2 linked regions of the Blastococcus colisei genome follow. Each later gene encodes a partner of the first gene's protein in a complex. Links are inferred from orthologs where the notes say so. Each region holds a gene or a part of one and is shown on either strand. Other genes may lie near its edges.

Region 1 (7,485 bases):
GGTGCGGTCCGCTCGGCCCGGCGGGTCTTCCTGCACGTCGTCGCCGAGACCGCCCAGCACGCCGGGCACGCCGACATCCTGCGCGAATCGCTCGACGGCCAGAAGACGATGGGCTGACCCGACCTGTGCTCTATCGCGATGAAGGACAGGTCAGGGTTCGCGGACGGCGGCGACCACCTGCTCCAGGTCGCCCTCCGAACCGGCCGGGCAAGGGGCCGGTTCAGCCGGGTCCGGCCTCCGACAGCTTGGTGACCCGCGCGATGGCGTGATCACGGGCCTCGGCCGCCTCGGCCGCCTCACGCTCGGCCGCCACCAGGCGCCGTTCCTCGCGCTTGAGCGCCGTGGCCGCCTCGGCGGCCTCACGCTCGGCCTCGGCCAGCTGATCGGCGAGCTCCTCCACGCGGGCCTGCAGCTCCTCGCGTCGGGCGGTCAGCTCCTCCGTGGCGCGCCGGTGTTCCTCGAGCGCGGACTCGGCCTCCTCGGCGGCGGCGGCCGCGGCATCGGCCGTTTCCTGCGCCGCCGCCAGCTCCCGCTGCCGCTTCGCTTCCGCGGCCCGCCGCCGCTCCTCCTGCTCGCGCGCCCGGCGGTCGGCGGCCGACTCGCCGGCCGGCTTCTTCGTCGCCGCGGGCGCCTTCGCCGGCTTCGCGGTGGGTTCGGGACGCGCTGGGTGGACCAGCCGGAGGTCCGGTTTCGCGACCGTCGTCCCCATGCCGCTGTAGTTCATCGGGGAGGTCAGTCGTCCGGTCAGCAGCGCCCGGCCGGCCTCCGGATCGGACATCGCCGCACGCAGGGTCTCCTCGATCTGGGTGGCCACCGAGGTGCTGACCGGGTGCCCCTCCCCGTTGGCCAGGGAGCGTGCCTGCCGGGTGAGGGCGGTGAGCAGCTGCCGGCGCTGGACGTCGAGAGCCCGCAACTGCTCGCCCGCAAGGTTCTCCTGCGCCTCGCGGAGCAGGTCACCCAGTTCGACCAGGCCCTCGGTCTCGGCGCGCTGTTCCCGCACCAGCAGGTTGCACGCCCATGCGGCGGCCGACGGCTTGGGCAGCGCGCCGATCTCCTTGGCCAGGGCCTTGTCGCCGTCTGCCTTGGCCTCGTCCTGGCGGGCCTTCCGGAGTTCGATGAACTCCTCCGGCGGCACCGCGTAGAGCTCGTCGGCCACCTCGTCCAGGTCCACGGGTTGAAACGATGCCAGAGGGCCACACAGTGCGCGCCGATGCGCAGTTCCGTTGCCCGGAACTGCGCATCAGCGCCCTTCGTCGGCGATCAGCAGCAGGAGGCAGCCAGACGGGCGTCGGAGTCGGAGCCCTCCGGCTTGCAGCAGGTGCCGTCGCCGGCGACGGCCGAGAGTTCGGCCTCGGTGCGGCCCTCGAGGTCGGGGCGGGCGTCGCCGGTGACGGTGTAGACCTCCCACGGTTCCCCGCCGGGGCCGGTCACCCAGACCTTGTCCTGAACGGCGTAGCAGCAGGTGGTGTTGTCCTCCACCCGCGTCGCCAGCCCCGCCTCGGCGAGCCGGGTCGTGGCGGCGGTGACCTCGTCCTGCGACGGCACCTCGACGCCGAGGTGGTCCATGCGGGTCGCCTCGCCGGGCTCGCCCTCGAGGAGCACGAGCTTCAGCGGTGGCTCGGCGACGGCGAAGTTGGCGTAGCCGGGACGGCGCTTGGCGGGGACGGCGTCGAAGAGCCGCGAGTAGAAGTCGACGGCGGCGTCGAGGTCGGCGACCCGGAGCGCGAGCTGGACACGGGACATGGGGGTCCACCCTTCCGTTCACATGCATCGACGAGCGTCGATGTCTGAACGGATGGGACCACCAGATATCGATGCTTGTCAATACGACGGGTGTCGCTATGATCGGTGACGATGTCTGCCACGGAGGAACCACGATGAGCGAGCCCGGACTGGCCTGCTGTACCCCACTGACCGGCACTCCGATGTCCGCCGAGCAGGCCGAGCAGGTCGCGCCCCTGCTCAAGGCGCTCGCCGACCCGGTCCGCCTGCGGCTGGTCAGCCTGATCGCGGCGAGCGCCGGCGGTGAGGCCTGCGTCTGCGACCTCAACGACGCCTTCGACCTCACCCAGGCCACCATCAGCCACCACCTGAAGGTGCTGCACTCCGCAGGACTGCTCGACCGGGACAAGCGCGGAGTGTGGGTCTACTACGCGGTGCGGCCGGCCGCCCTCGCCGCGGTGGCCACCCTCTTCGACACGAGCGGCCGCACCGCGCTGACCCTCAGCCCGGCATGAGCGACACCGTCGGCGAGTACGCCCGCCCCGGCGTCCCGGCCGAGGCGCCGGTCCTGCAGAAGCTCTCCACGCTCGACCGGTTCCTGCCGGTCTGGATCGTGGCTGCGATGGCGCTCGGCCTCGGCCTGGGCCGGTGGGTCCCGGGTCTGGACGACGCGCTGTCCGCGGTCGAGGTCGGCAACGTCAGCCTGCCGATCGCGATCGGGCTGCTGCTGATGATGTACCCGGTGCTGGCCAAGGTCCGGTACTCCGAGCTCGACCGGGTGACCGGAGACCGGACGTTGCTCGGCGCCTCGCTGGTGCTCAACTGGGTGCTGGGCCCGGCGCTCATGTTCGCGCTCGCCTGGCTCCTGCTCCCCGACCTCCCCGAGTACCGGACCGGCCTGATCATCGTCGGCCTGGCCCGCTGCATCGCGATGGTGCTGATCTGGAACGACCTGTCCTGCGGTGACCGCGAGGCGGCCGCCGTCCTCGTCGCGATCAACTCGGTCTTCCAGATCGTGGCCTTCGCCGCCCTCGGCTGGTTCTACCTGCAGGTCCTCCCCGGCTGGCTGGGCCTGTCGACGACGTCGGCGGAGTTCAGCGTCTGGGCCATCGTGGTGAGCGTCCTCGTCTTCCTCGGCATCCCCCTGGTCGCCGGCTTCCTGACCCGCACGCTGGGCGAGCGCCGCAAGGGCCGCGCCTGGTACGAGGAGAGCTTGCTGCCGCGGATCGGCCCGGTCGCGCTCTACGGGCTGCTGTTCACGATCGTCATGCTCTTCGCGCTGCAGGGCGAGGCGATCACCTCCCAGCCCTGGGACGTCGCCCGTATCGCCCTGCCGCTGCTGGCCTACTTCGTCCTCATGTTCGGCGGCTCGTTCCTGCTCGGCATGCGGCTTCACCTGGGGTACGCCAAGACCGCGACGCTCGCGTTCACGGCCGCCGGCAACAACTTCGAGCTGGCCATCGCCGTCGCCATCGGCACCTTCGGCGTCACCAGCGGGCAGGCGCTCGCCGGCGTCGTCGGGCCCTTGATCGAGGTCCCCGTCCTGGTCGGCCTGGTCTACGTGTCCCTGTGGGCCGCCCGCCGCTGGTTCCCCGGCGATCCCACCGTCCCCGCGACCGTCAGGAGCATCCCGTGAGCACGCCCAGCGTGCTGTTCGTCTGCGTCCACAATGCCGGCCGCTCCCAGATGGCCGCCGGCTGGCTCCGGCACCTCGCCGGCGACAGCGTCGAGGTCCGCTCGGCCGGCTCCGCGCCCGGCGACCAGGTCAACCCGGCCGCGGTCGACGCGATGGCCGAGGTCGGCATCGACATCTCCGGCCAGCGGCCCACGGTGCTCACCACCGACGCGGTGGAGGCCTCCGACGTCGTCATCACCATGGGCTGCGGGGACGCCTGCCCGATCTTCCCGGGCAAGCGCTACCTCGACTGGGACCTCGAGGACCCCGCCGGCCAGGGCGTCGAGGCGGTGCGGCCCATCCGCGACGAGATCGAGCGCCGCATCCGTGGCCTGCTCAGCGAACTACAGGTCCCGGTCCGCTGACGGTTACACGTCCGCTGCAGTGTCCCGTTCCAGGAGGAAGAAGAACGGCTCCGGCAGACCGCGCATGTCCATCGCGCCGATGACGACGTCGGGGCCGACCCTGCGGAACACGTCGATGATCGGCAGCGCGTCGTAGACCATCGCCGCTGTGCTCACGCCCCGGTGCTCGATCGTCCGCAGCCGCGCCCTGTGCCGGTGGGTGTGGAGCAACGGGCGGATCCGGCCGAACGCCGTCCGGACCGGCCACGACCGCGCCAGGCCGGCGTGGTCACGCAGCAACGGCAGCGGGATCCAGACCGGGTCGACCGCCCGCGGCCGTCCCCCTGGGCCCCGGAGGAGCAACGGATGGACCGCCTCCGCGCCCAGGACCTCCTTGCCGTACCAGCCGTAGGCCTCGAGCAGCCCGTCCAGTCGCGAGCCGGTCGGCAGGCCGCTCCCCCGCCATCGGCCGAGCATGTCCGCCGCCGGCACCGGAGGCAGCCCGTCGAAGAAGGCCAGGGCCTCCTCCGGAGCGACCCCGGACCGGTGCCTCTCGAGCCAGTCCGCCGCCGCCTCGTCGCTCAGCTGCGGGAGGGTGGTCACGCCACCGGACGCTCGAAGGTGACCAGCACACCCTCGACGCCGCCCGGGCCGATCCGGCCCTTCACCTCGACCGCGGTGATCGCCTTGAGCTGCCAGCCTCCGCGGGCGTGCTCGTTGAGCACCTTCTCCAGCTTGTCGCCGGACATCTTGCCGCCGATCATCCCCTCGCGGATCTCCGCGACCTTGTACTCGTACCGGGCTGCCATCGCTGCGCTCCGTCCGTCGTCGTCGGCCGTCGCGGCCCACCCTGCCAACGCCGGGGGCTCGCGTCGAGCGGAGCGTCACGGCCGAAGACCGGCGAGGTGCGCCGGGCGACCAGCCGGACCATCCCGGCCTGGATGTCGTCCTCCACCCGGTCGTACATCTCCTGCACGGAGGCCGTGTCGTGGGCTTGGCCGGACCGACGACAATCCCTCGTCTCTGACGAGACAACGGCCGAACGTGCCCCCGGGTCACGCGCGATCTGCGACAGGATGTCCGGTCAGGACGTCATGCGCTCGCCGGGCGCCGACGGACGGGGGCCCTCCGGCCGGTCGACGAGCCAGGTGCGGATCTGCTCGTAGACGCGGGGATGGTTGAGCAGGTCGAAGTGGTGCAGGCCCCCGAGCCGGTGCACGTGATCGGGCGGGAAGGTCAGCCGGTCGTCGTCCCCCGTGTCGCCGGTGGCGCTGCGCGGGGGCACGAGGAGGTCGCCGAGGAGGTCCGCGAGCCGGCCCGCGGGATTGCGGCTCAGGGTCGCCAGGACGACGAAGTGACGGGCGCCGTCATGCAGCGGCACGTGGGTGCGCGGCGCCGGGCCGATGGCGTCGAGATCCCGATCGGTCCAGTCGGCCTCGACCAGCGTGCCGTGGCGGAGGTCCTTGATGCCGACACTGCGCAGCGACAGCAGCCGGGCCAGCGGCTGGGTCTCCGGCAGCCGGGCGAGCCCTGCGGCGAGCCGGTGGACACCCCGTTCCAACGGGGCACCCAGGTGCGGTGACCCCAGGGTGACGGTGTCGCGCACGTGGTGGGTCCAGCCGTGCGCCTCCGCCGTCCCGCCGTGCGCCTGGTGCAGGGCGCTGCGGGCGACCAGCCCGCCCATGGAGTGGCCGATGAGGACGACGTCCTGGACCGGCACGGGCCAGGCGTCGACCAGCGCGGTCAGCAGGACGTCGAGGGAGCGTCCGTTGTCGGAGATGTGCAGCCCGGTGTTGTAGCGCAGGTAGACCGGGGTGAGACCGAGGTCCTCGCGCAGCCGCGTGCCGTAGGTAACCCCGGGCTCCCCGCGCCGCTCGGCCGAGTAGCACCACGAGATCTCGGTTTCGGTGAGCCCGTGCAGGAAGACCGCCAGCCGCCCGGTCGCCTCGGGGAAGGCGTCGCGGAGCGCCTCTGGCTCGGCCGGCACCGGGCGTCCGGCCACCCGGACGGTCATGTCCAGCGCGAGCGCGGGCGCCTCGCGCCGGACGAGATCCCCGTGGGCACCGTTGAGGATCGCGAGCGTCACCCGGCCGGCGCGGGCATCGTCGAGCTCTCGGCCGTCGGCCCGCAGCGCGGCGGCCTCCCCCGCGACACGTGCACCCGCGCCGAGGGCCACCCCGACCGAGGCGTAGGCCGCCTCGGCGATCGCGTCGTGGACGGCCCGGACCGGCGCCGCGGCCGGGCCGACCGCTCCGAACGCCCGTCCCGCGATGCCGCGGTGCACCTCGTGGATGCGCGTCGTGCTGCCACGCAGCGTCAGTCGCGCCAGCCGGGACACGTCCCTGATCTCGTCCGCCCGCACAGCCTTCCCCCTGGTTCACGTGCCGAGGGCCGAGGATCCCGCGCGTCCCGGTCATCAGCAACCGGGCCCCATGTTGGTCCGCCGGCATCGCGGGTAGGGGCGAACCATGGCAGCACTGGTCAGACCTCGGTCCGGGAAGGTCATCGCGGGCGTCTGCGCCGCGTTGGCCGACCGCTTCGGCCTCTCGCGCGGGCTCGTGCGCGTGGGCTTCGTGCTCTTCGGCCTCTTCGGCGTGGGCGAGATCGTCTACATCGCGCTCTGGCTGCTCGTCCCCAAGGCGCCCTGACCGATCCGCCTCAGGCGGTGCGGGGCGCCTGCCAGAGGTCGATGCCGGTGTCGACGGCGTGCTCGTCGATGGCCCGGAGCTCGTCGTCGTCGAACGCCAGGTTGTCCAACGCCGCCACGTTCTGCTCCAGCTGCCCGACGCTGCTGGCGCCGATCAGCACCGTCGTCATCCGGGGGTCGCGCAGCGCCCACGCCAGCGCCATCTGGGCGAGGCTCTGCCCACGCCCGTCGGCGATCCCGTCGAGCGTGCGGATGCGGCCGAGCGCCTCGTCGGTGAGCAGGTCGGTCGACAGCGACTTGCCCTGGCTCGCCCGGGAGCCCTCCGGGACGCCGTCCAGGTACTTCGCCGTGAGCATCCCCTGGGCCAGCGGCGAGAACGCGATGCAGCCCGCACCCACCTGCTCCAGGGTGTCCAGCAGGCCCTCGGTCTCGATCCAGCGGTTGAGCATCGAGTACGACGGCTGGTGGATCAGCAGCGGCGTCCCCAGGTCGGCGAGGATCGCCGCGGCCTTGGCGGTGTCCTGCGGCGAGTAGGACGAGATGCCGGCGTAGAGCGCCTTACCCGAGCGGACGGCGTTGTCCAGCGCCCCCATGGTCTCCTCCAGCGGCGTCGTCGGATCGGGCCGGTGGCTGTAGAAGATGTCGACGTAGTCCAGGCGCATCCGCCGCAGCGACTGGTCGAGGCTGGCCGTCAGGTACTTCCGCGAGCCGCCGCCCTGGCCGTAGGGGCCGGGCCACATGTCGTAGCCGGCCTTGGTGGAGATGACCAGCTCGTCGCGGTACGGCCCGAAGTCGTCGGCGAGGTGCCGGCCGAAGTTGGTCTCCGCCGAGCCGTAGGGAGGGCCGTAGTTGTTGGCCAGGTCGAAGTGCGTGATGCCGAGGTCGAACGCGCGGCGCAGGATGTCCCGCTGCCGGTCGAAGGGCATGTCGTCGCCGAAGTTGTGCCACAGGCCGAGGCTGATCGCGGACAGGTCCAGGCCGCTCTTCCCCGTCCGGCGGTAGGTCATCGTGTCGTAGCGGTCATGGGATGCGGAATAGGCCATGCCGGCATCGTTCCCCCTCCCGGGGACCGTGACGCGTCCGCCCCGTCACGGTGG
Region 2 (7,166 bases), 1.3 Mb from region 1 along the record:
GGTGGAACTGGCCAACTGGCTGGCCCGCATCCTGCTGATCGAGATCGTCTTCTACGGGATCGGCGCCCTGGCCCAGGCGATCCTCAACTCCCGGGGTGTCTTCGGACCACCCGCGTGGGCACCGGTGCTCAACAACGTCGTCGTGATCGCGACCGGCCTGCTCTTCCTGGCCGCGAGCGGTCCGGGCGCACTCACCCCGGTCACCATCACGCCCGGCCAGGTATGGCTGCTCGGCATCGGGACCACGCTCGGGATCGCCGTGCAGGCCCTGGTGCTGCTTCCCCTGCTGCGGGGGGTGGGCGTGCCGCTCCGCCCCCGCTGGGGGCTCCGGAACACCGGCCTCCGAGAGGCCGGCACGCTGGGACTCTGGGTGATCGCGTACTCGGCGGTCAGTGCGATCGGGGTCGCCGTCGCCATGCGGATCGCCAACGAGGCCGGGCGCGAGGGTGGACTGGGCTCGCTGGCCTTCGCCAACGCCAGCCTGCTGTTCCAGATGCCCTACGGGATCATCGGCGTCGCGCTGCTCACGGCCCTGCTGCCGCGGATGAGCCGGGCGGCCGCCCGGCACGACTCCCCCGCCGTCATCGAGGACCTCTCCCTGGGGACCCGGCTCTCCGCCGTCGGGCTGCTCCCGGTCACCGCGCTGCTGGCCGTGCTCGGCGCGCCCCTCGGCGTCCTGGCCTTCGCCCGCGGGAACACGACGGCGGAGCAGGCCGAGGGGATCGGCACGGCGCTGGCGATCGGCGCGTTCGGGCTGCTGCCGATGGCCGTGACGCTGCTGCAGCTGCGGGTCTTCTACGCGATGAAGGACGCCCGGACGCCGACGTTCATCCAGCTGGGCATGGTCGCCGTCCGCGTTCCCCTGCTGCTGCTCGTGCCCGCCGTCGTCGAGCCGGAGGACGTCGTCGCCGGACTGATGCTCGTCACGAGCATCACCTACGTGGCGGGCTGGGTGATCGGTGACGTGGCCCTGCGCCGCCGGCTGGGCGGCCTGCGGACGCGCGCGACGTTCGGTCCACTGCTGCGCGTGACCGCCGTGTCCGTCGTCGCCGGCGCCGTGGGCTTGCTTGTCCGGAACGTGACCGACGACCTCGTCGGCACGTCCCCGGGAGGGTCGCTCGTGACGGTCCTGGTCGGTACCGTGGTCATCGGCGGCGTGGCTCTCGCAGGTCTCGTGATCGCCCGCGTCCCCGAGATCCGGGAGCCCCTGGCAGCGCTCAGGGAACGGAAGGGGCGCGGATGACCGATCCCTCGGGGGATGCGTCGCCACCGTCGGAGCGCACGCGCCGGCGGCCGCAACAGGACAGGGGGTCGACAGTGTCGATGACATCGACGACCACCGGCCTTCCCGACCGCTACCGGCCGCTCGACCAGATCGGCGCCGACGAGCCGACGCCGACGGGCGTCATCCAGTGCTGGCGGGCCAAGGACCGCGTCCTCAACCGCGACGTGGCCATCCGGGTGCACACCCCGGCCGGCCAGGCCGCGCACGCGTGGATCAGCCGCGCCCTCACCGCCGGCGGGCTGGCCACTCCCGCCCTGGCGATGGTCTACGACGCCTCCGAAGGCATCGGGGGTGGGCCGGGCGGCGACACCGTGGGTGGGGGGGCGGCCGGCAGCGCCGCCTACGTCGTCAACGAGTGGATCGACGGCGAGACCCTGGCCGAGCGCCTCACCCGCGGGCCCATGCCCGACCGGGAGGTCCGGACCGTGCTGCGCCGCCTGGCCGAGGGCGTGGCCGAGGCGCACCGGGTCGGCCTCGCCGTCGGTGGGCTCACCCCGGACAACGTCGTGCTGCGCCCCAACGGGCTGGTGGGCCTGCGAGCGGTTCCCGCCGCCACCGGGACCATCGACGGCGACATCGCCGCGCTGGGCGCGCTGCTGGAGGCGTGCCTGACCGGCCTCGACCCGGCTCAGCCCGGACAGCGTCGGCTCACCGGACCGTCGGACCTCGTCGCGCTGGTGCGCCGGGCCCGGTCGACCGAGCCCGGCCAGGGTCTGTCCAGCGTGGCCGCCATGGCCTCGCTGCTGGCCGAGCGCTCCCGCTCGGGCCCGATGTCGGCGGCGGCCCGGGCCGAGGAGACCGACAGCGGCTGGTTGCGTCGCCTGCGCGATCGCCGGCCCGATCAGGCCTCCGACCACCCCGACGCGCCCGCGCGCCCCCAGGTGGCGCCCGACGGCGAGCCGGTCCGCCTGAACCCGCAGACACTGCCCCCGGTCCCGCCGGTGCGACCGGTCACCGGCACCGCCGTCCCTCCCGGTGCCCTCGGCGGTGACACGATCGCGGCCGGTTCCGTCACCCCGGCCGCCGGTGCCTACGCCGGGTCGGCATTCCCTTCCCCGCCCACTCGCTTCGACGACGAGCCGCTCGACGTGCTCGACGACGGGTACGACGGATACGACGGCCGGTACGAGGAACCCCTCACCGGGGAGAACGACATCGACGAGGACGGGGCCACGCGGCACCGCCTCGTGGTCTTCGGCCTGCCACTGCTCGCCCTGCTCGTGGTGGTGGCGCTGGCGTGGTGGTTCGGCAAGGGCGTCATCTCGGTGGCCGGTGAGGTGGACGAGACGCCTGGCTCGACCCCGTCGGTGAGTGCCCCCGCGCAGGGCTCGGAGACCGGCTCCCCCGTCGAGGCGGGCGCGGCCGTTCCGATCGTCGGCGGCGACGTGTTCGACCCCCAGGGCGACGGTGACCCCGACCATCCCGACGACGTGCCGCTCGCCTTCGACGGCGACCCCGCGACATCCTGGTCGACCTACGAGTACCGGGGCTCACCGGCCTTCGGCAACCTCAAGGACGGCGTAGGCCTGCTGCTCGACCTGGGCTCCGCCCAGGAACTCGGGGCGGTCACGGTCACCAGCACCTCGCCCGGCGCCACCGTCGAGATCCGCACCGCCGACTCGGCGGGCGGGAGCGTCGACGCCTTCGACGTCGCCGCCGCAGGTGAGCTGCAGGAGGAGACGCAGCTCGTCTTCGAGGAGCCGGTCACCGGGCAGTACGTGCTGGTCTGGTTCACCGGCCTGGTGCCCAGCGAGGGCGGCTTCTCGGCCGACATCGCCGAGGTCACCGTCCAGGCGGCCGGCTGAAGGAGGACGCCGTCCTCCCCGGGACGGGCGAGCCTCTGGACGCCGGCCGTGGGGAATGCTCCCCCTACGATCCTCGTTGTGCCGCCCGTGACTGACTCCCCAACCCCCGGTCCCGCCGTGACGACGGGCGAGATCGAGAACCCCGTGATCCCGCCCGCCGAGCACGACGGCATCCGCGACCTGATCATCATCGGGTCCGGACCGGCCGGGTACACCGCGGCCACGTACGCCGCCCGAGCGAACCTCCACCCGTTGGTGTTCGAGGGCTCGCAGTTCGGCGGCGCGCTGATGACCACCACCGAGGTGGAGAACTTCCCCGGTTTCCCGGAGGGCATCCAGGGTCCGCAGCTCATGGACGACATGCGAACCCAGGCCGAGAAGTTCGGCGCCCAGCTGGAGCCGCGCGACGTCACCGAGGTCGACCTCACCGCCGAGCCCAAGATCGTCAAGGTCGGCAGCGAGGTCCACCGCGCCCACGCCGTCATCGTCGCCACCGGGTCCAAGTACCGGTACCTGGGGCTGGAGAACGAGCAGCGCCTGCTGGGCCGCGGCGTCTCGGCGTGCGCGACCTGTGACGGCTTCTTCTTCCGCGACCAGGACATCGTCGTGGTCGGTGGCGGTGACTCGGCGATGGAGGAGGCCACCTTCCTCACCCGCTTCGCCAAGAGCGTCACCGTCGTCCACCGGCGCAACGAGCTCCGTGCCTCCAAGATCATGGTGAAGCGGGCGCAGGACAACGAGAAGATCCGCTGGGCGCTGGGCAAGCAGGTCACCGACGTCCTCGGTGACAGCACCGTGGACGGCGTCCAGATCAGCGACGTCGAGAACGGCAGCACCGAGACGCTGCCGGTCAGCGGCCTGTTCGTCGCGATCGGGCACGACCCACGCAGCGAACTGTTCGCCGGCCAGCTCAAGCTGGACGACGCGGGGTACATCCAGGTCGAGCACCCCAGCACCCGCACCAACATCGACGGTGTGTTCGCCTGCGGTGACGTCGTCGACCACATCTACCGGCAGGCCATCACCTCGGCCGGCACCGGCGCGGCCGCGGCGATCGACGCCGAGCGCTGGCTCGCCGAGACGTTCGACGAGCGCTGAGCGGGCATACAACCACCCACCTGCGGGTTGACCCCACAGGACTTCGAGCAAGCGAACGAGAGGGAGAACGACCGATGGCAGGCAACACCGTGACGGTCACCGACACCAGCTTCGCCAGCGACGTGCTGGGCAGCGACAAGCCCGTGCTCGTGGACTTCTGGGCGGAGTGGTGCGGCCCCTGCAAGATGGTCGCCCCCGTCCTCGAGGAGATCGCCGCCGAGCACGGCGACAAGCTGACCATCGCCAAGCTCAACATCGACGAGAACCCGCAGATCGCCCGCGACTACCAGGTCATGTCGATCCCGACCATGACGGTCTTCCAGGGTGGCAAGCCGGTGAAGAGCATCATCGGCGCCAAGCCCAAGGGCGCGATCCTCAACGACCTCGCCGACTACCTCTAGGCCTCGTCCCGAGGCTCGCCGCAAGTTGCGAGGGGTGAGGAGGACGAGGTCCTTTCTCTCGCACGCTCGGCGCGGGCCCCTGAAGGGTGGCCGTTCCAGAGCGTGACCGTCGGGCCCATTCGTCCACCCGGACGGATGGGCCCGACGCCGTTGGAGTGGCCCCCGATGGGCCGCGCCGTCCGACAGGGACGACAATCGGGGCACGATGACGAGAACGGCGGAGTTTTCGAGTTCCCCAGCGGAGCTGTGATGGGAACCGACAGCCGTATGCAGATCCTGAGGCTCGGGGACCGAGGGGCCGCCGTCGCGGACGTACAGACGGCGCTCCGCAGCCTGGGCCTGCTGCCCGACGGAGACGGCGCCGCCACTCCCCGCCCCCCGCAGGCCATGGCCACGCTCCCCGACGTCGCGCTCGACTCCGCGGTCTTCGACGACGCGACGGAACTGGCGGTCCGGCATTTCCAGCAGAACCGTGGCCTGTCCGTGGACGGGCGCGTGGGCGAGGAGACCTACCGGGCGCTGAACGAGGCCCGCTGGTCACTGGGTGACCGGCTGCTGCGCTACGACCCCGAGCGGCCGGTCCGCGGGGACGACGTGATCAGCCTGCAGGAGCGGGTGCACGAGCTCGGCTACGACGCCGGCCCGGTCGACGGGGTGTTCGGCGCCGAGACCGAGACCGGTCTCCGCGCCTTCCAGCGCGACTACGGTCTCACCGCCGACGGCACCTGCGGCCCGGCCACCCTGCGTGCCCTCCGCCAGTTGGGCCGCAAGGTCACCGGCGGGCGGCCGCAGCTCCTCCGGCAGAGCGCCTCCCTCGTCGAGAGCGGGCCGCACCTGATCGGCCGGCGCATCGTGGTCGATCCGGGGCACGGCGGCGAGGACGCCGGCTGCACCGAGGGGGAGACCACCGAGTCCGACCTGGTCTTCGACCTCGCCTCGCGCATCGAGGGCCGGCTCGCCGCAGCCGGCGCGACGGTCTACCTCACCCGCGGCCGGCACCAGAACCCGTCGCCGGCCGAGCGCACCGCGTTCGCGAACGACGCCCGCGCCGACCTGTTCATCGCCCTGCACCTCGACGCGCACAGCTCCGAGCACGCGCGCGGGGTGGCCAGCTACTACTACGGCACGGGTTCCGGCCCCTCGTCCACCGTCGGCGAGCAGTTCGCCAACCTGGCCCGCCGTGAGGTCCTCGCCCGCACCGGCATGCTCGACCTCGGCTCGCACCCCAAGACGTGGGACCTCCTGCGGATGACCCGGATGCCGGCGGTCCGCCTGGACTGCGGCTACCTCTCCCACCCGGTCGACCGGCTGCTGCTCCTCGACGCCCGCGTCCGCAGCGCCATCGCCTCCGCTGTCCTCGCCGCCGTCCAGCGCCTCTACCTGCCCGCAGAAGCAGATCCGCCCACGGGCACCTTCGTGCTGCCGGCTCCGTGATCTGAGCTGTGACAATGCGATCCTCCGGATCGCACCGCGGCCAGGTGCCGTTCCCTCGATGCGTTGAGCCGCTGAGTCGTCCCTGCGCGGACCCCTCCGGGGCCCACTCGGGCCGACGGCCCGGTGCAGTCCAGTTGATCCGGGCGGCACGCTCGCCCGCCTAGGTTCCGTCCTTACACTCGGAAGGTGCCCACCACCCCGCCCGGCTCACCCGCCGGTCCCGGTCAGCCGGGAACGCACCTGACGCACGGTGCGCATCCCCACGTCGTCCCGCGGCATCCGCGGCTCGATCCCCTGGCCGACCGGTACGCAGCACGCACGCACGGCATGAAGAGCTCGGAGATCCGGGCACTCTTCTCCGTCGTGAGCCGACCGGAGGTCGTCTCCCTGGCGGGCGGCATGCCTGCGGTCACCGCCCTCCCGCTGGACGCGGTGGGCTCGATGATCGGCGAGCTCGTCTCCGGCATGGGCGCGCAGACCCTGCAGTACGGGTCGGGTCAGGGCGACCCACGGCTGCGCGAGCGGATCTGCGACGTCATGGCCCTGGAGGGCATCACCGATGCCTCGCCCAGCGAGGTCGTCGTCACCGTCGGCTCCCAGCAGGGCCTGGACCTGGTGACCCGCGTCTTCATCGACCCCGGTGACGTGATCCTGGCCGAGGGTCCCTCCTATGTCGGCGCCCTGGGCGTCTTCCAGGCCGCCCAGGCCCGGGTCCGGCACGTCGCGATGGATGACCACGGGCTGATCCCGGAGGCGCTGGAAGAAGCGCTCATCGACTGCCGCGCCAACGGCGACCGCGTGAAGTTCCTCTACACGGTGCCGAACTTCCACAACCCGGCGGGCGTCACGCTGTCGGAGCCGCGCCGCGAGGCGATCATGGCGCTCGCCGAGCAGTTCGACCTGCTCGTCATCGAGGACAACCCCTACGGTCTGCTCGGATTCGAGCACGAACCGTTGCGTGCGCTGCGGGCCCGCAACAACCAGCGGGTCATCTACCTCGGCTCCTTCTCCAAGACGTTCTCACCGGGTCTGCGGGTGGGTTGGGTGCTCGCACCGCTCGCCGTCCGGGAGAAGCTCGTGCTGGCCACCGAGGCGCAGGTGCTCTGCCCGCCGTCGCTGACGCAGTACGCCGTCGCCCGGTAC

The links.
Region 2: the proteins of FHU33_RS06805 (region 1) and trxA are in contact, whole or in part, in an NMR structure (PDB 2IPA), measured with the Bacillus subtilis proteins. The link is inferred for Blastococcus colisei from one-to-one orthologs.

Annotation. Positions count from the first base shown.
Region 1 is NZ_VFQE01000001.1:1,424,182-1,431,666, reverse strand. The notes cover bases 2,059-5,058. They hold FHU33_RS06805 (arsenate reductase ArsC), read left to right. Parts: upstream 2,059-3,354; coding sequence 3,355-3,762; downstream 3,763-5,058. Other genes in these bases: FHU33_RS06790 (lipase family alpha/beta hydrolase), read right to left, coding at 4,826-5,058; FHU33_RS06795 (DUF4177 domain-containing protein), read right to left, coding at 4,341-4,550; FHU33_RS06800 (DUF4334 domain-containing protein), read right to left, coding at 3,766-4,344; arsB (ACR3 family arsenite efflux transporter), read left to right, coding at 2,234-3,358; FHU33_RS06815 (ArsR/SmtB family transcription factor), read left to right, coding at 2,059-2,237. In the rest of the region: FHU33_RS06830 (DinB family protein), read left to right, coding at 1-117; FHU33_RS06825 (hypothetical protein), read right to left, coding at 221-1,171; FHU33_RS06820 (ArsI/CadI family heavy metal resistance metalloenzyme), read right to left, coding at 1,261-1,743; more of FHU33_RS06815, read left to right, coding at 1,878-2,058; more of FHU33_RS06790, read right to left, coding at 5,059-6,079; FHU33_RS06785 (PspC domain-containing protein), read left to right, coding at 6,210-6,389; mgrA (L-glyceraldehyde 3-phosphate reductase), read right to left, coding at 6,400-7,431; FHU33_RS06775 (hypothetical protein), read right to left, coding at 7,477-7,485. UniProt on the Bacillus subtilis protein: Catalyzes the reduction of arsenate [As(V)] to arsenite [As(III)]. In vitro, can dephosphorylate para-nitrophenyl phosphate (pNPP).
Region 2 is NZ_VFQE01000001.1:75,382-82,547, reverse strand. Bases 3,245-5,925 are described here. They hold trxA (thioredoxin), read left to right. Parts: upstream 3,245-4,262; coding sequence 4,263-4,589; downstream 4,590-5,925. Other genes in these bases: FHU33_RS00370 (N-acetylmuramoyl-L-alanine amidase), read left to right, coding at 4,839-5,925; trxB (thioredoxin-disulfide reductase), read left to right, coding at 3,245-4,188. Also shown: murein biosynthesis integral membrane protein MurJ, read left to right, coding at 1-1,243; FHU33_RS00385 (hypothetical protein), read left to right, coding at 1,324-3,090; more of trxB, read left to right, coding at 3,178-3,244; more of FHU33_RS00370, read left to right, coding at 5,926-6,023; FHU33_RS00365 (aminotransferase-like domain-containing protein), read left to right, coding at 6,210-7,166. UniProt on the Bacillus subtilis protein: Participates in various redox reactions through the reversible oxidation of its active center dithiol to a disulfide and catalyzes dithiol-disulfide exchange reactions.